DNA from 2 places in the Streptomyces montanus genome. Region 2 is predicted to be linked to the other one. Evidence: predicted binding sites of a transcription regulator. Region 2 holds the regulator's gene; the other holds the start of a gene.
What was found. Region 2 encodes HspR, which represses chaperone genes until heat shock. Its sites were predicted from a motif close to TTGAGNNNNNNNNNCTCAA; they were not measured.
Positions count from the first base shown of each region.

Region 1 (7,833 bases), on a different contig from region 2:
TGGCGGCCGTGTAGGCCTGATGCGCTTCGAGAGCGCTGCTCTTCCCGGTGAGCGCCGCTCGTCGTGCGGACGCGATGTTGTCGAGATCGCCGCGGAGTTCGGCGGGGGCCTCGGTCCGCAGTTCCTCGACCTGCCGGTCGACGCGGGCGCTGCGCTGCTCGGAGGGACCCTTGCCGTCGGGGCGGCCGGCCGCGATGTAGGAGGTGGCCTCGTCGCGCTCGTCGGCGAGCGCGTGGGCGAGGGTCAGCGCGTCCTTGGTGCGCTCGGCGAGCGTCACCAGGTTCTGGGAGTCGTTCAGGTCGCCCGAGGCGGCGACGACGGAGGGAGCGCCGGCTCCGGCGATCGCGGCTGCCACGACGGCGACGGCGACAATCAGCCGGTTGCGTACGCGGGCGGGACGGCGGCCTTTTCCTGTGAGGTCCGGGGAGCTCGGCGTGCCCCCGGAGCCTTCGCCCGAGGTCGTCTGCCTGCCTTTGCGCCGAGGCCGCATCTTCTGCACCGATGCTCGCATTCTTGACTCGTGTACCCATGGGCCCGGGTAACGACCGTCAACGCTCACGTCGTTCCCGTTACGGCTCCCGACCCTCCCAGTGCCGGTGGGCAGTGGCCGCGCATCGCCTGACCCGCCACCCAAAGGAGTGAACCTCGGTGAGGCCGAGGCGGGCAAGTTCCGCTGGCGTGTGCAAGGGCCTTGCGCGGCACGCCGGTTGGACTCCCACGCCGACCGGTGGCAGGATGCGCCATCGCGCTCCGACGGAATCGATTATTCCGTCGCAAATCAGGCTTCTGACCTGCGACCCTGCGTCAGTTCGGCGATGATTGCCAGCCTTTGACGAAGCTTGTGAAGACGTCGTGCAGACTGGCTGAATGCGCACGGAACTGATTTCGGCCCCCGGTGCCTTTTCCCACCCGAACGAGGACTACGCGTCGGTGGGAATTCCGGCTTCCGGGGAGGGGGGCTCGCTCGTCGTACTGGATGGAGTGACACCGCCGGCGACCGATGTGGGGTGTCTGCATTCAGTCCCCTGGTTCACGGCACGGCTCGGCGGCGCGCTCCACGAACTGTCTGTTTCGCGACGGGAATCGCCCCTCACCGAGGTGTTGAGGCAAGCCATCCGGCGGACCGCCGACGCCCATCGCGACACATGTGACCTTTCTCACCCACGCACCCCACAGGCAACAGTGGTCCTTGCCCGCTGGTCCGCCGACGACGTCGAGTACCTCGTCCTCTCCGACTCGGCCCTCCTCGTCGAGTCCCCCGCCGGCACGGTCACCGCGCTCCTCGACGACCGCCTCTCCCGCATACCCCGCGCCTCCCTGGCCACGCACGCCACGACCGACGCCACGGTCCGCAACAAGGAGGGCGGCTTCTTCACCGCGGCGGCCGATCCCTCGGTGGCCGCCCGTGCGGTGACGGGCAGACTGCCGCGCGCCGGCATCCGGGCACTGACCGCCCTGACGGACGGCGCCACCCGCTGGGTGGAGAAGTTCCGGGAGGGTGACTGGACCGACCTCGCCGCCCTCGTGCGCAAGGAGGGCGCCCAGGCACTCATCGATCGCGTACGGGCTCTGGAGCTGGCCGATACCGAACGGGCGTTCCTGGGCCGGAGCAAGACGCACGACGACGCGACGGTGGTGTACGTGGAGCTCTGACTACCCCTCCGCGACGCCCTGGTTCAGCTGGTGCAGCAGCCGTGCGAGCTCGGCGACCTCCTTGCGGTCCCAGTTCGCCAGCTGACGCACATAGCGGGCGCGGCGGGCCTCCCGTACCGAGCTGAATCGCACCCGGCCCTGGTCCGTGAGCTGGATCAGCCAGGCCCTGCCGTCGGCGGGGTCCGGCTCCCGGTACACCAGTCCCAGCTCCTCCAGGGCGCGCAGCTGGCGCGACATCGTGGCCTTGCCGACGCCGACGTAGGCGGCCAGCTCCGTGGCGCGCTGACGGCCGCACTCCGCCAGCCGTACGAGGAGGCCGTAGGCGGAGGACTCCAGGTCGGGATGGACTTCGCGGGCCATCTCGCCGGAGGAGGCGCGGGCGCGCCGCAGGAGGACGGTCAACTCGCGTTCCAGGGCGAGGAACTCCTGGTCCACCCCATGGCCCTCACCGATTCCGTCCTCTTGCACGTCACCGCTCCCGACTCGGTTTCCGGATCCTGAGAATTTCCGTCCGAACGCGGCCGTTGCCGCAGCTCCGCCAGTATTTCGCAGGAGCAGACCAACGGCAGCCCGCGACCCCGGAGTGCTGACAGGGTCACGCCATCGAGAGGGCGACGAGGCTCTGGTGCCCGGATGCCGGGGTGCCCGCATGCCCGCGCGCCCGCGTGCACGGCGAAGGCCCGGGCCCCGCCAGGGACCCGGGCCTCCTTTCCCGATGGCGTCCGTCACGCCGCCACCGGAACCTCCGGAGCCGCCCCGTTCTGCGCCGGGGCCAGCGCCAGCTCCAGGACCTGGCGGACGTCCGTGACGGCGTGGACGTCGAGCTTCTCCAGGACCTCGGCCGGGACGTCGTCCAGGTCGGGCTCGTTGCGCTTCGGGATGACGACGGTGGTGACGCCGGCCCGGTGGGCGGCCAGCAGCTTCTGCTTGACGCCGCCGATGGGCAGCACCCGCCCGGTCAGCGAGACCTCACCGGTCATCGCCACATCCGTACGGACGAGCCGTCCGCTCAGCAGCGAGGCGAGAGCGGTCGTCATCGTGACACCGGCGCTCGGGCCGTCCTTCGGGACCGCGCCCGCCGGGAAGTGGATGTGCACGCCCCGGTCCTTCAGGTCCCCGACGGGGAGCTCCAGTTCGGCACCGCGGCTGCGCAGGAAGGAGAGCGCGATCTGCGCGGACTCCTTCATCACGTCGCCCAGCTGGCCGGTGAGGGTCAACCCGGCCGCACCCGTCTCCGGATCGGCCAGCGACGCCTCCACGTACAGCACGTCACCGCCCGCGCCGGTGACCGCGAGTCCGGTGGCGACACCGGGCACGGCCGTGCGGCGCTCGGCCGGGTCCTGTGCGGACTCGGGCACATGGTGCGGCCGCCCGATCAGCCCGCGCAGATCGCCCTCGCCGACCGTGAACGGCAGCTCTCGCTCGCCCAGTTCGTGCTGGGCCGCGACCTTGCGCAGCAGCCGCGCGATGGAGCGCTCCAGGTTCCGTACACCCGCTTCGCGCGTGTACTCACCGGCGAGCCTGCGCAAGGCGCTCTCGTCGAGGGTGACCTCGTCGCCCTGGAGCCCCGCCCGCTCCAACTGCCGCGGCAGCAGGTGGTCCCGCGCGATGACGACCTTCTCGTCCTCGGTGTACCCGTCGAGCCGCACCAGCTCCATACGGTCGAGCAGCGCCTCCGGAATGGCTTCCAGGACGTTCGCCGTCGCCAGGAACACCACATCGCTCAGGTCGAGTTCGACCTCCAGGTAGTGGTCCCGGAAGGTGTGGTTCTGGGCGGGGTCGAGGACTTCGAGCAGGGCCGCGGCGGGGTCGCCGCGGAAGTCGGAGCCGACCTTGTCGATCTCGTCCAGCAGCACGACCGGGTTCATGGACCCGGCCTCCTTGATGGCGCGGACGATACGACCGGGCAGCGCGCCCACGTACGTACGCCGGTGACCGCGGATCTCGGCCTCGTCCCGTACGCCGCCGAGGGCGACGCGGACGAACTTCCGCCCCATCGCATGCGCGACGGACTCACCGAGACTCGTCTTGCCGACACCGGGAGGGCCGACGAGCGCCAGCACGGCACCGCCGCGGCGGCCGCCCACGACTCCCAGTCCCCGCTCCAGGCGCCGCTTGCGCACGGCGAGGTACTCGGTGATCCGCTCCTTCACGTCCTCCAGGCCGGAGTGCTCGGCGTCGAGGACGGCCTGGGCGCCCTGAATGTCGTACGCGTCCTCGGTGCGCTCGTTCCAGGGGAGTTCGAGCACGGTGTCGAGCCAGGTCCGGATCCAGGAGCCCTCGGGCGACTGGTCGGACGAACGCTCCAGCTTGTCGACCTCCTTGAGGGCGGCCTCGCGAACCTTCTCGGGAAGGTCCGCGGCCTCGACGCGCGCCCGGTAGTCGTCGGACTCCTCTCCCTCGGACTCGCCGTTCAGCTCCCGCAGCTCCTTGCGCACGGCCTCCAGCTGCCGCCGCAGCAGGAACTCGCGCTGCTGCTTGTCGACGCCTTCCTGTACGTCCTTGGCGATGGACTCGGCGACATCCTGCTCGGCGAGGTGCTCACGGAGCTGCTCGGTGGCGAGCTTGAGACGGGCGACGGGGTCGGCGGTCTCCAGCAGCTCGACCTTCTGTGCCGTGGTCAGGAAGGGCGAGTACCCGGAGTTGTCGGCGAGGGCGGAAACGTCGTCGATGGCCTGTACGCGGTCCACGACCTGCCAGGCGGCGCGCTTCTTCAGCCAGTTGGTGGCCAGCGCCTTGTACTCCTTGACCAGCTCGGTCACGGAGCCGGGCAGCGGATCGGGCACGGTCTCCTCGACCGCGCGCCCCTCCACCCACAGGGCGGCGCCCGGCCCGGTCGTACCGGCGCCGACACGCACCCGGCTGCGGCCCCGGATCAGGGCGCCGGGGTCGCCGTCGGCGAGACGTCCCACCTGCTCGATGGTGCCGAGCACTCCCGTGTTCGCGTATGTCCCGTCGATCCGTGGAACAAGCAGGACCTTCGGCTTGCTCCCCCCACTGGAGCGCGCGGCGGCCTGCGCGGCCTCCACCGCCGCTCGTACGTCGGCGTCATTGAGGTCCAGGGGCACCACCATCCCGGGCAGCACGACCTCGTCGTCGAGCGGCAGCACGGGCAGGGTGAGCGGTGCGGACGTCAAAGCCATGATCTCCCCTTCGGCAGTCAAGTTGAGCTATGTCGACTCAATGCCTGCGCACTGCCGAATGTTCCCCCGGAGCTGTTCGCTCTCAGCGATCACTGGTCAGGGGGGCAGGATCACGGGTCGCGGATCTGACGGGGCGCGGCTACGGGTCGCGGATTTACGGGTCAGGGCTTCGGATCGCTGACTACGGTGACCGCATGACGACCGACTCGGCCTCGCCCGCGGACATCTCGTCGATGCCGAAGGCCGAGTTCGCCTTCCCCGGCCCGCTGCTCGTCGCAGCGATCCTCGACGGCTCGAAGACGTCCACGACAGGACTCCTCGTCGACTACCAGCACGAGGGCGAGCCCCTGCCGGAGGTCGGGAACCATTCGGTGGTCGTCGACTCGGACGACCGTCCGGTCGCCGTCATAGAGGTGACCGGTGTCCGCGTCGTCCCCCTCGCACAGGTGGATCTCGCCCATGTGCTGGACGAGGGAGAGGGGCACACCGGTGTGGCCGAGTGGCGGGCGGCCCACGAGCGGTTCTGGCACGGCGCGGAGATGCGCGCGGCGCTGGGGGACCCCGGGTTCACCGTGGACGACACGACACCGGCCGTCCTGGAGCGCTTCCGCCTCGTCTCCGACCTCCGCCCCACCGCCTGACCTCGCCTCGGCACCCTCCTCCGCCCGGCCCACGGCCAATTCGCCTGCCCCGGCCCGGGGAACTTGTCAGGATGGGCCCATGACCGCCGCGTACGACACCGCCGTTGCCCCCGTCGTCATCGACCGTCGCGACGGCCCGTACGGCGAGGTCGCGCTGCGTCGCCACGGTGAGTTGCTGCAGATCATCGCCAACGGGTGTTTCCTGATGGACACCTCCGACGGGCGCTCGGAGCGGTTGCTGGTCGACGCCGCCCTCGGCGCGCTGGACGGGCGCCCGGAGCCGGACGTCCTGATCGGCGGACTCGGAGTCGGATTCTCGCTCGCGCACGCGGCGGCCGACCCGCGTTGGGGCCGTATCGCGGTGGTGGAGCGTGAGCGGGCGATCATCGACTGGCACCGGGACGGACCGCTGTCACCTCTGTCCGCGGCGTCACGGGCGGATCCGCGCACGGAAATCGTCGAAGCCGATCTCGTCGCGTACGTCAATGAGACATCCGCCACGTACGACGCGCTGTGCCTGGACATCGACAACGGACCCGGATGGACCGTCACCGAGGGCAACGACGGCCTCTACTCGCATGCTGGACTCGCCGCGTGCGCAAGGGTGTTGAGGCCTGGCGGCGTGCTGGCCGTGTGGTCGGCACAGCCCTCGCCTGATTTTGAGGAAACCTTGTGGAATGCCGGGTTCCAACGGGTGCGTACCGAAGAGATCCCCGTTGCCCGGGGCGTTCCGGACGTCGTGCATCTCGCTGTCGGGCCTGAATAGCCGAGCGGTGGTAACTGCCCGTACTCTGCTGACCTGACGCGGATCATTCAAGCGTCAAGCGCAGTCATGGAATCACCCCCAACGGATTCCGAAAAGCACAATCAGGGGCGGGCGATGGAGCAGACACACACCTCCCACAACGGCACCGCGGCCACGCCGGGCGCGCAGCGCCGGGTGCTGGTGGTCGAGGACGATCCGACGATCGTGGACGCTATCGCCGCCCGGTTGCGTGCCGAGGGATTTCTCGTGCAGACCGCCGGCGACGGTCCGGCCGCCGTCGACACGGCGGAGGCCTGGCAGCCGGACCTGCTGATCCTCGACATCATGCTGCCGGGCTTCGACGGCCTGGAGGTCTGTCGCCGGGTGCAGGCGCAGCGACCGGTGCCGGTGATGATGCTCACCGCGCGCGACGACGAGACGGACATGCTGGTCGGTCTCGGCGTGGGCGCCGACGACTACATGACGAAGCCGTTCTCGATGCGCGAGCTGGCGGCGCGCGTGCATGTGCTGTTGCGCCGGGTGGAGCGAGCCGCGCTGGCCGCGTCGACTCCTCGCTCCGGCATCCTGCGCCTGGGCGAGCTGGAGATCGACCACGCTCAGCGGCGGGTGAGGGTGCGCAGCGAGGACGTCCATCTGACGCCCACCGAGTTCGATCTCCTGGTCTGCCTGGCCAACACGCCGCGCGCGGTGCTCTCGCGCGAGCAGCTGCTCGCCGAGGTGTGGGACTGGGCGGACGCCTCCGGCACACGGACCGTGGACAGCCACATCAAGGCCCTGCGCCGGAAGATCGGCGCCGAGCGGATCCGTACGGTGCACGGCGTCGGCTACGCACTGGAGACCCCCAACCCCTGAGGGGGAAGGGTCCCCGCAGGGGGCGGGTCTCCCCGAGCGGGACGGAACGGGACTGCCAAGAGCCGGACGGACTCCCGAGGGGGCTTGTGTCATGAGCGGTGTCGACGGGGGGCGCAAGAGCTCGGGCAGCTGGGCCTCGGGCGGCTGGAGCACGGGCCTCTGGGACGGCTTGCGCCCCTTCTCGATCAAGACGAAGCTCGGCACGCTGGTCGTCGTCTCCGTCTTCATCACCACCGGTCTGCTGATGATCGCGGTGCGCACGGAGACCGAGCTGCGGTTCATCACGGTCTTCTCGATGATCGCGACGCTGCTGATCACGCAGTTCGTGGCGCACTCGCTGACGTCCCCCCTGGACGAGATGAACACGGTGGCCCGGTCCATCTCGCACGGCGACTACACACGCCGGGTGAAGGCAGACCGCCGCGACGAGCTGGGCGACCTGGCCCAGACGATCAACCGCATGGCCGACGACCTGGAGGCCCAGGACCGTCAGCGCAAGGAGCTGGTGGCGAACGTCTCGCACGAGCTGCGCACCCCCATCGCGGGCCTGCGCGCCGTGCTGGAGAACGTCGTGGACGGCGTCTCGGCCGCCGATCCCGAGACGATGCGTACGGCACTGAAGCAGACGGAGCGCCTAGGCCGCCTGGTGGAGACGCTGCTCGATCTGTCCCGGCTGGACAACGGCGTCGTACCGCTGCGCAAGCGCCGTTTCGAGGTGTGGCCGTATCTGTCGGGCGTCCTGAAGGAGGCCAACATGGTGGTCTCCGCGCGCGGGGGC
Region 1 is NZ_VBZC01000109.1:7,848-15,680, forward strand. Features, by position in the region: gene FE633_RS45285 (sensor histidine kinase) at 1-490, opposite strand, end outside; gene FE633_RS45290 (protein phosphatase 2C domain-containing protein) at 868-1,653, shown strand; gene FE633_RS45295 (MarR family winged helix-turn-helix transcriptional regulator) at 1,654-2,121, opposite strand; gene lon (endopeptidase La) at 2,379-4,796, opposite strand; gene FE633_RS45305 (ASCH domain-containing protein) at 4,991-5,437, shown strand; gene FE633_RS45310 (spermidine synthase family protein) at 5,517-6,203, shown strand; gene FE633_RS45315 (response regulator transcription factor) at 6,318-7,055, shown strand; gene FE633_RS45320 (HAMP domain-containing sensor histidine kinase) at 7,147-7,833, shown strand, end outside.
Region 1: a site for HspR is predicted at 4,819-4,837, ahead of lon (endopeptidase La). Genes of this name have one in related genera too.

Region 2 (7,833 bases):
GACGATGTGGTCGACGTGCTCGATGTCGACCGGGCACTGCTCGACGCACGCACCGCAGGTGGTGCAGGACCACAGCACGTCGGGGTCGATGACGCCGTTCTCTTCGAGGGTTCCGATCAACGGACGCTCGGCCTCCGCGAGGGCGGCGGCGGGCACGTCCTTCAGCTGCTCCTCGCTCGCCTTCTCCTCGCCCTCCATGGACTTGCCGCCGCCGGCCAGCAGATACGGCGCCTTGGCGTGCGCGTGGTCGCGCAGTGACATGATCATGAGCTTGGGGGAGAGGGGCTTGCCGGTGTTCCAGGCGGGGCACTGCGACTGGCAGCGCCCGCACTCGGTGCAGGTGGAGAAGTCCAGCAGGCCCTTCCAGGAGAACTGCTCGACCTGGGAGACACCGAAGACGTCGTCCTCGCCCGGGTCGGTGAAGTCGATCGGCTCGCCGCCGGAGGTCATCGGCTGCAGCGCGCCCAGCGCGGTCCCACCGGTCGCGTTGCGCTTGAACCAGATGTTGGGGAAGGCCAGGAAGCGGTGCCAGGCCACACCCATGTTGGTGTTGAGCGCGACCGTGATCATCCAGATCAGCGAGACGCCGACCTTGATCATCGCGGTGAGGTAGACGAGGTTCTGCAGCGTCTCGAGGTCGAGCCCGTCGAAGGCGGCGACCAGCGGGTACGAGACGAAGTACGCGGCCTCGTAGTGGTCGACGTGGTGGAGCGCGCCCTCCAGCCCGCGCAGGGCGAGGATCGCGAGACCGATGGCGAGGATGACGTACTCGACGAAGTACGCCTGCCAGGCCTTGGAGCCCGCGAACCGTGATTTGCGACCGGCCCGGGAGGGCAGGTTGAGCAGCCGGATCACGATCAGCGTGAGGATGCCGACGGCCGTCATCAGGCCGATGAACTCGATGTACATCTCGAACGGCAGGAAGCCGCCGAGGACCGGAAGGGTCCAGTCGGCCTTGAAGAGCTGCCCGTAGGCCTGCGCGAGGGTCGGCGGCAGCGTCAGGAAGCCGATCGCGACGAACCAGTGCGCGAAGCCGACGATTCCCCACCGGTTCATCCGTGTGTGGCCGAGGAACTCCTTGACCAGCGTGACGGTGCGGGCCTTCGGGTCGTCGGTGCGGGAGCCGGCCGGGACCGGCTGTCCGAGTGTGATGTGCCGGTAGATCTGCGCGACGGCTCGGGCAATGAGCGCAACGCCGACCACGGTCAGGACTAGCGACACGATGATCGCGGCGAGCTGCATGGGGGCTCCTCGGGCCTGCGAGGGGGAGTTCTCAGAATACGGAATGCGGCGATTACTACTGGGTAACTTAGGCAGTCCGTCTGAGACTACTCACTTCTGTCGTCGCGCTGTAGCCGGGGGTGCGGTGATCTATGTCGCTGAGGCAAGCCTGAGCGGCCGCGTGTCGGTGGATCCGCCCGTCCGTGGGTGTTCTCTCTGGGTCAGCCGTGTTATCGCCTCATATTTGGACATAAAGGATAACTTGTAGACGGCCCGGCCGGGCGAGGCCCTCCGGTGTCACCGCGATACCGCAACCGGAGGGACAGGGAATCGTCCATGCAAGTACGTGATTTGTTCCCCGATCGCCGCTGGGTGCGGCTGGTCGCACTGGGCTTCGGGCTGCTGCTCATCGCGGCGGTCGCCGTCGGCGGCGGGACGTACGCGCACCTCGACGGCAACATCCGCAGCGACGACGTCCCGGCCCGCGCGCTCCACGCCGACAGGGCTGTACGGCCCAAGTCGATGGCGCCCGGTGCGCAGAACATCCTGCTGCTGGGCTCCGACCTGGAGGCCGTGCGCGACAGTCAGCGCTCGGACGTCACCATCCTGCTGCACCTGTCGGCGGACCGCAGGCGTGCCGCACTGGTCAGTGTGCCCCGCGATCTGATGGTGCAGATCCCCCGCTGCCGCAAGCCGGACGGCGGCACCAGTCGTGCCCAGTTCGCCCAGTTCAACTGGGCCTTCCAGTTCGGCGGGGCGGCCTGCGCCATCCGTACCTTCGAGGAGCTCACCGGGGTACGCGTCGACCATCACCTCATCATCGACTTCACCGGCTTCCGGAAAGTCGTGGACGCGATGGGCGGCGTACAGGTCGACGTGCCGCAGAAGGTGAAGGTGCCCGGCGACAAGCTCGTGCTGCGGCCCGGCAAGCAGCATCTCAACGGGCATCAGGCGCTCATCCTGGTGCGCGGCCGTTCCGGTGTCGGTGACGGCAGCGATCTGCAGCGCATCGAACGGCAGAAGGTGTTCCTGCGTGATCTGCTGGCCGGGGCGCGAAGCGGCGGTGTGTTGGAGGACACGACCCGGCTCTTCCCGGTCCTGAACGCGCTGACCCGTTCGCTGACCGCCGACCCGGGTCTCGACTCGCTGAGGGAGTTGTACGGTTTGGTGAACAGCGCGGCCGGCATCCCGCAGAACCGGACGTCGATCGTCACCATCCCCAGCGTGGAGGACCCCGACCGCTGGGGCCGCTACAAGCCGGTCAAGCGCCAGGCCAAGGCTCTGTTCAAGGCGTTGCGCGAGGACAAGCCGCTGCCCACGCGCCTCTATAACGCGTACGACCCGGCCAACGACGAGTTGTGAGCCTCGGCCTTTCTGTCACGCTGCCGTCTGTGGTCACGCCGGAGGTTACGGGTCACGCCGGAGGTCAGGCGCCTGCTTGCGAATAAGGCCAAGATAAAAGTTGAGTCGGCGAGACTCAGGTCTGTTGACTGCATTCCATCCTTCATGCATCCTTGAGCCTGATCCACTCAAGTCAGCTGGAGGAATTGAAATGGCACGTGCGGTCGGCATCGACCTGGGCACGACTAACTCGGTCGTCAGCGTTCTGGAGGGCGGTGAGCCCACCGTCATCACCAACGCCGAGGGCGCCAGGACCACGCCGTCCGTCGTCGCCTTCGCCAAGAACGGTGAGGTGCTCGTCGGAGAGGTCGCTAAGCGCCAGGCGGTCACCAACGTGGACCGGACCATTCGGTCCGTGAAGCGTCACATGGGTACTGACTGGAAGATCAACCTGGACGGGAAGGACTTCAACCCCCAGCAGATCTCCGCGTTCATCCTGCAGAAGCTGAAGCGGGACGCCGAGTCGTATCTCGGTGAGAAGGTCACGGACGCCGTCATCACCGTTCCGGCGTACTTCAACGACTCCGAGCGGCAGGCGACGAAGGAGGCCGGCGAGATCGCCGGGCTCAACGTGCTCCGTATTGTCAACGAGCCCACCGCCGCGGCTCTGGCCTACGGTCTCGACAAGGACGACCAGACCATTCTCGTCTTCGACCTCGGTGGCGGCACGTTCGACGTCTCGCTGCTGGAGATCGGCGACGGCGTCGTCGAGGTGAAGGCCACCAACGGTGACAACCACCTCGGTGGTGACGACTGGGACCAGCGCATCGTCGACTACCTGGTCAAGCAGTTCAACAGCGGCCACGGCGTGGACCTCGGCAAGGACAAGATGGCCCTCCAGCGCCTCCGTGAGGCCGCGGAGAAGGCGAAGATCGAGCTGTCGAGCTCCACCGAGACCTCGATCAACCTGCCCTACATCACCGCCTCCGCCGAAGGCCCGCTGCACCTGGACGAGAAGCTCACGCGCGCCCAGTTCCAGCAGCTGACGGCCGACCTGCTGGAGCGGTGCAAGACGCCGTTCCACAACGTCATCAAGGACGCCGGCATCCAGCTGAGCGAGATCGACCACGTCGTTCTCGTCGGTGGCTCCACCCGTATGCCCGCCGTCGCCGAGCTCGTCAAGGACCTGACCGGCGGCAAGGAGGCCAACAAGGGTGTGAACCCGGACGAGGTCGTGGCCATCGGTGCCTCGCTCCAGGCCGGTGTGCTCAAGGGTGAGGTCAAGGACGTCCTGCTCCTCGACGTGACCCCGCTGTCCCTCGGTATCGAGACCAAGGGCGGCATCATGACCAAGCTCATCGAGCGGAACACGACGATCCCGACCAAGCGCTCGGAGATCTTCACCACCGCCGAGGACAACCAGCCGTCCGTGCAGATCCAGGTCTACCAGGGCGAGCGCGAGATCGCGGCGTACAACAAGAAGCTCGGGATGTTCGAGCTGACCGGTCTGCCGCCGGCCCCCCGCGGCGTCCCGCAGATCGAGGTCTCCTTCGACATCGACGCCAACGGCATCATGCACGTGACCGCGAAGGACCTGGGCACGGGCAAGGAGCAGAAGATGACCGTCACCGGCGGCTCCTCGCTGCCGAAGGACGAGGTCGACCGCATGCGCCAGGAGGCCGAGCAGTACGCGGAGGAGGACCACCGCCGCCGCGAGGCCGCCGAGAGCCGCAACCAGGGCGAGCAGCTCGTCTACCAGACGGAGAAGTTCCTCAAGGACAACGAGGACAAGGTCCCCGGCGAGGTCAAGACCGAGGTCGAGGCCTCCGTCGAGGAGCTGAAGACCGCGCTCAAGGGCGAGGACACCGCCGAGATCCGTACGGCCACCGAGAAGGTCGCCGCTGTCTCGCAGAAGCTGGGCCAGGCGATGTACGCCGACGCCCAGGGCGCGCAGGCCGCGGGCGGTCCCGAGGGTGCCGCCGGTGACGAGGGCGCGCAGGCCAAGGCAGACGACGATGTCGTCGACGCCGAGATCGTCGACGACGAGAAGGACCGGAAGGACGGTGCCGCGTGACGGAGGAGACCCCGGGCTTCGACGACCAGCAGCCCGACGTCCCTTCCGGCGCCACCCCTGAAGACGCCGAGCCGAAGGCCGCCTCCGAGGAGGGGGCGGCCCCGGCGGGGGACGCGGCAGCAGCTCAGGCAGCACAGCAGACGGCGGGTCTGACGGCCCAGCTGGACCAGGTGCGCACGGCGCTCGGTGAGCGCACGGCGGATCTCCAGCGGCTCTCGGCCGAGTACCAGAACTACCGCCGCCGGGTCGAGCGCGACCGGATCACGGTCAAGGAGATCGCCATCGCGAACCTCCTGACCGAGCTCCTGCCCGTGCTCGACGACATCGGCCGCGCACGGGACCACGGCGAGCTGGTCGGTGGTTTCAAGTCGGTGGCCGAGTCGCTGGAGACCGTCGCGGCCAAGCTGGGACTGCAGCAGTTCGGCAAGGAGGGCGAGCCCTTCGACCCGACAATCCACGAGGCCCTGATGCACAGTTACGCACCCGACGTCACCGAGACGACGTGCGTGGCGATTCTGCAGCCGGGGTATCGATTCGGCGAGCGCACCATCCGCCCCGCGCGTGTGGCGGTCGCCGAGCCGCAGCCGGGCGCGCAGACGGTCAAGGCCGATGAGGCCCAGCCGGCGGCCGACAACGCCGACGACAAGGAGAACGGTGGCCCGGACGAGGGCTGACGTCGGCGACGTACGGGGCGTACGAATGAACGTACGGACCCTACGGCGCGTGAGAAGGAAGGAGGGACGTCGAGGATGAGCACCAAGGACTTCATCGAGAAGGACTACTACAAGGTCCTCGGCGTCCCCAAGGACGCGACCGAGGCCGAGATCAAGAAGGCGTACCGGAAGCTCGCCCGCGAGTTCCACCCGGACGCCAACACGGGAAACGCCAAGGCGGAAGAGCGCTTCAAGGAGGTCTCCGAGGCGAACGACATCCTCGGCGACCCCAAGAAGCGCAAGGAGTACGACGAGGCACGCGCTCTCTTCGGCAACGGCGGCTTCCGGCCCGGCCCCGGCGCCGGCGGTGCCGGCAGCTTCAACTTTGACCTGGGCGACCTCTTCGGAGGCGCGCCCCAGGGCGGCGGGGCTGGTGGTGCCGGCGGTGGCTTCGGCGGCGGGCTCGGGGACGTCTTCGGGGGCCTGTTCAACCGCGGTGGCGCGGGCACCGGCACGCGTACGCAGCCGCGGCGCGGCCAGGACATCGAGTCCGAGGTCACGCTGAGCTTCACGGAGGCGGTGGACGGCGCGACGGTTCCGCTGCGCATGTCCTCGCAGTCGCCGTGCAAGGCCTGCTCGGGCACCGGCGACGCGAACGGCACACCGCGGGTGTGCCCGACCTGTGTGGGCACCGGCCAGGTGGCGCGCGGTTCGGGCGGCGGCTTCTCGCTCACCGACCCGTGCCCGGACTGCAAGGGCCGCGGTCTGATCGCGGAGAACCCCTGCGAGATCTGCAAGGGTAGCGGCCGCGCCAAGTCGTCGCGCACGATGCAGGTCCGTATCCCGGCGGGGGTGAGCGACGGCCAGCGCATCCGTCTGCGCGGCAAGGGCGCGCCCGGCGAGCGGGGCGGTCCGGCGGGCGACCTGTATGTGGTCGTGCACGTCGGCGCCCACCCCGTCTTCGGCCGCAAGGGCGACAACCTCACGGTGACGGTGCCGGTGACGTTCGCGGAGGCGGCGCTCGGCGGCGAGGTGAAGGTGCCCACGCTGGGCGGGCCCCCGGTCACGCTGAAGGTGCCGCCGGGCACGCCCAACGGACGGACGATGCGCGCCCGCGGCAAGGGCGCGGTCCGCAAGGACGGTACGCGCGGCGACCTGCTGGTCACCGTCGAGGTCACTGTCCCGGCGAACGTGACCGGCAAGGCTCGTGACGCGCTGGAGGCGTATCGCGAGGCGACCGCGGGAGAGGACCCGCGGGCGGAGTTGTTCCAGGCGGCGAAGGGAGCATGAGGAGATGGACGGCCGTCGACGCAATCCGTACGAGCTGACCGAGGAGACTCCGGTCTACGTGATCTCCGTGGCGGCCCAGCTCTCCGGTCTGCACCCGCAGACCCTGCGCCAGTACGACCGCCTCGGCCTGGTCTCGCCCGACCGCACGGCGGGGCGCGGCCGACGCTACTCGGCCCGGGACATCGAACTGCTCCGCCAGGTACAGCAGTTGTCCCAGGACGAGGGCATCAACCTCGCCGGCATCAAGCGCATCATCGAACTGGAGAACCAGGTCGCCGCCCTCCAGTCCCGCATGGCGGAAATGCAGGCGGCCCTGGACGGCGCCGCCGCGGCCATGCGGCAGCGCGAGGCCGCGGTGCACGCCTCGTACCGGCGCGATCTGGTGCCGTACCAGGAGGTGCAGCAGACGAGCGCGCTGGTGGTGTGGCGGCCGAAGAGGTCGCAGGACCAGTAGCCGGCGGACTGCCAACTGCGTGAAGGGGCCCGGAGGTTGTCGAACCTCCGGGCCCCTTCACGCAGTTGGCAGTCGGTGATGGCAAGAGCGGTCGGTGATGGCATGAAGTGTCCCGTCCGGTGCAGGATCCCACCCTACGGAACCCAACACGACCGAGAACAACCAGGGGGAATCACATGGCTGTTGTCGTACGGGAGGACATGCTCGACTTCTCCGCGCTCACCGACCAGGAGCGGGAGGTTTTGCTGCTGCTCGCGACGAGGGAGTAGAACCGGTGGCTGGCGCGGCCCTTGGGCATCGCGGAACGCACGGTGCGGGCCCACACCGCCGGCTGCCGGCACGAAAGGCAGAACGACAAGAAGTCAGAAGCAAGAAGGGCCCCGCCGGTACGTCGTCACCGGCGGGGCCCTCGGCGGTATGCGTCCCGTCAGGGGATGAGGTCGCCGATCGCGTCGATCGCCAGCATCCACATGGGCTGCGCGCCGGTGCCGAACGCGGCGGCGAGCGCGTACCCGAGGGCCGCGTCCGCCGCGTCCACCTGGGCGCCCTCCTTCCACTCGGCCAGGACCTGCCCGTCGCCGTCCGAGGAGAAGTCCCCGATGTGTTCCTCGTCCTTCAGGAGCCGGCTGCCCGGGATGGAGTCGGGCACCAGGCGGTGGGCGCGGCCCGCGTGCCGTACGTCGACGCGGTACGACCCCCGGGTCAGCCGTCCCTTCGCGGGTATGAGGACCGCGTCCTCGCCGTCGACGGTCAGCGTGAGCAGGTCGCCGTCCCGGGTACCGATCGGGATGTGGGTCTCG
Region 2 is NZ_VBZC01000006.1:235,337-243,169, forward strand. Features, by position in the region: gene FE633_RS07610 ((Fe-S)-binding protein) at 1-1,242, opposite strand, end outside; gene FE633_RS07615 (LCP family protein) at 1,558-2,583, shown strand; gene dnaK (molecular chaperone DnaK) at 2,774-4,636, shown strand; gene grpE (nucleotide exchange factor GrpE) at 4,633-5,310, shown strand; gene dnaJ (molecular chaperone DnaJ) at 5,386-6,579, shown strand; gene FE633_RS07635 (heat shock protein transcriptional repressor HspR) at 6,584-7,033, shown strand; gene FE633_RS07640 (hypothetical protein) at 7,461-7,833, opposite strand, start outside.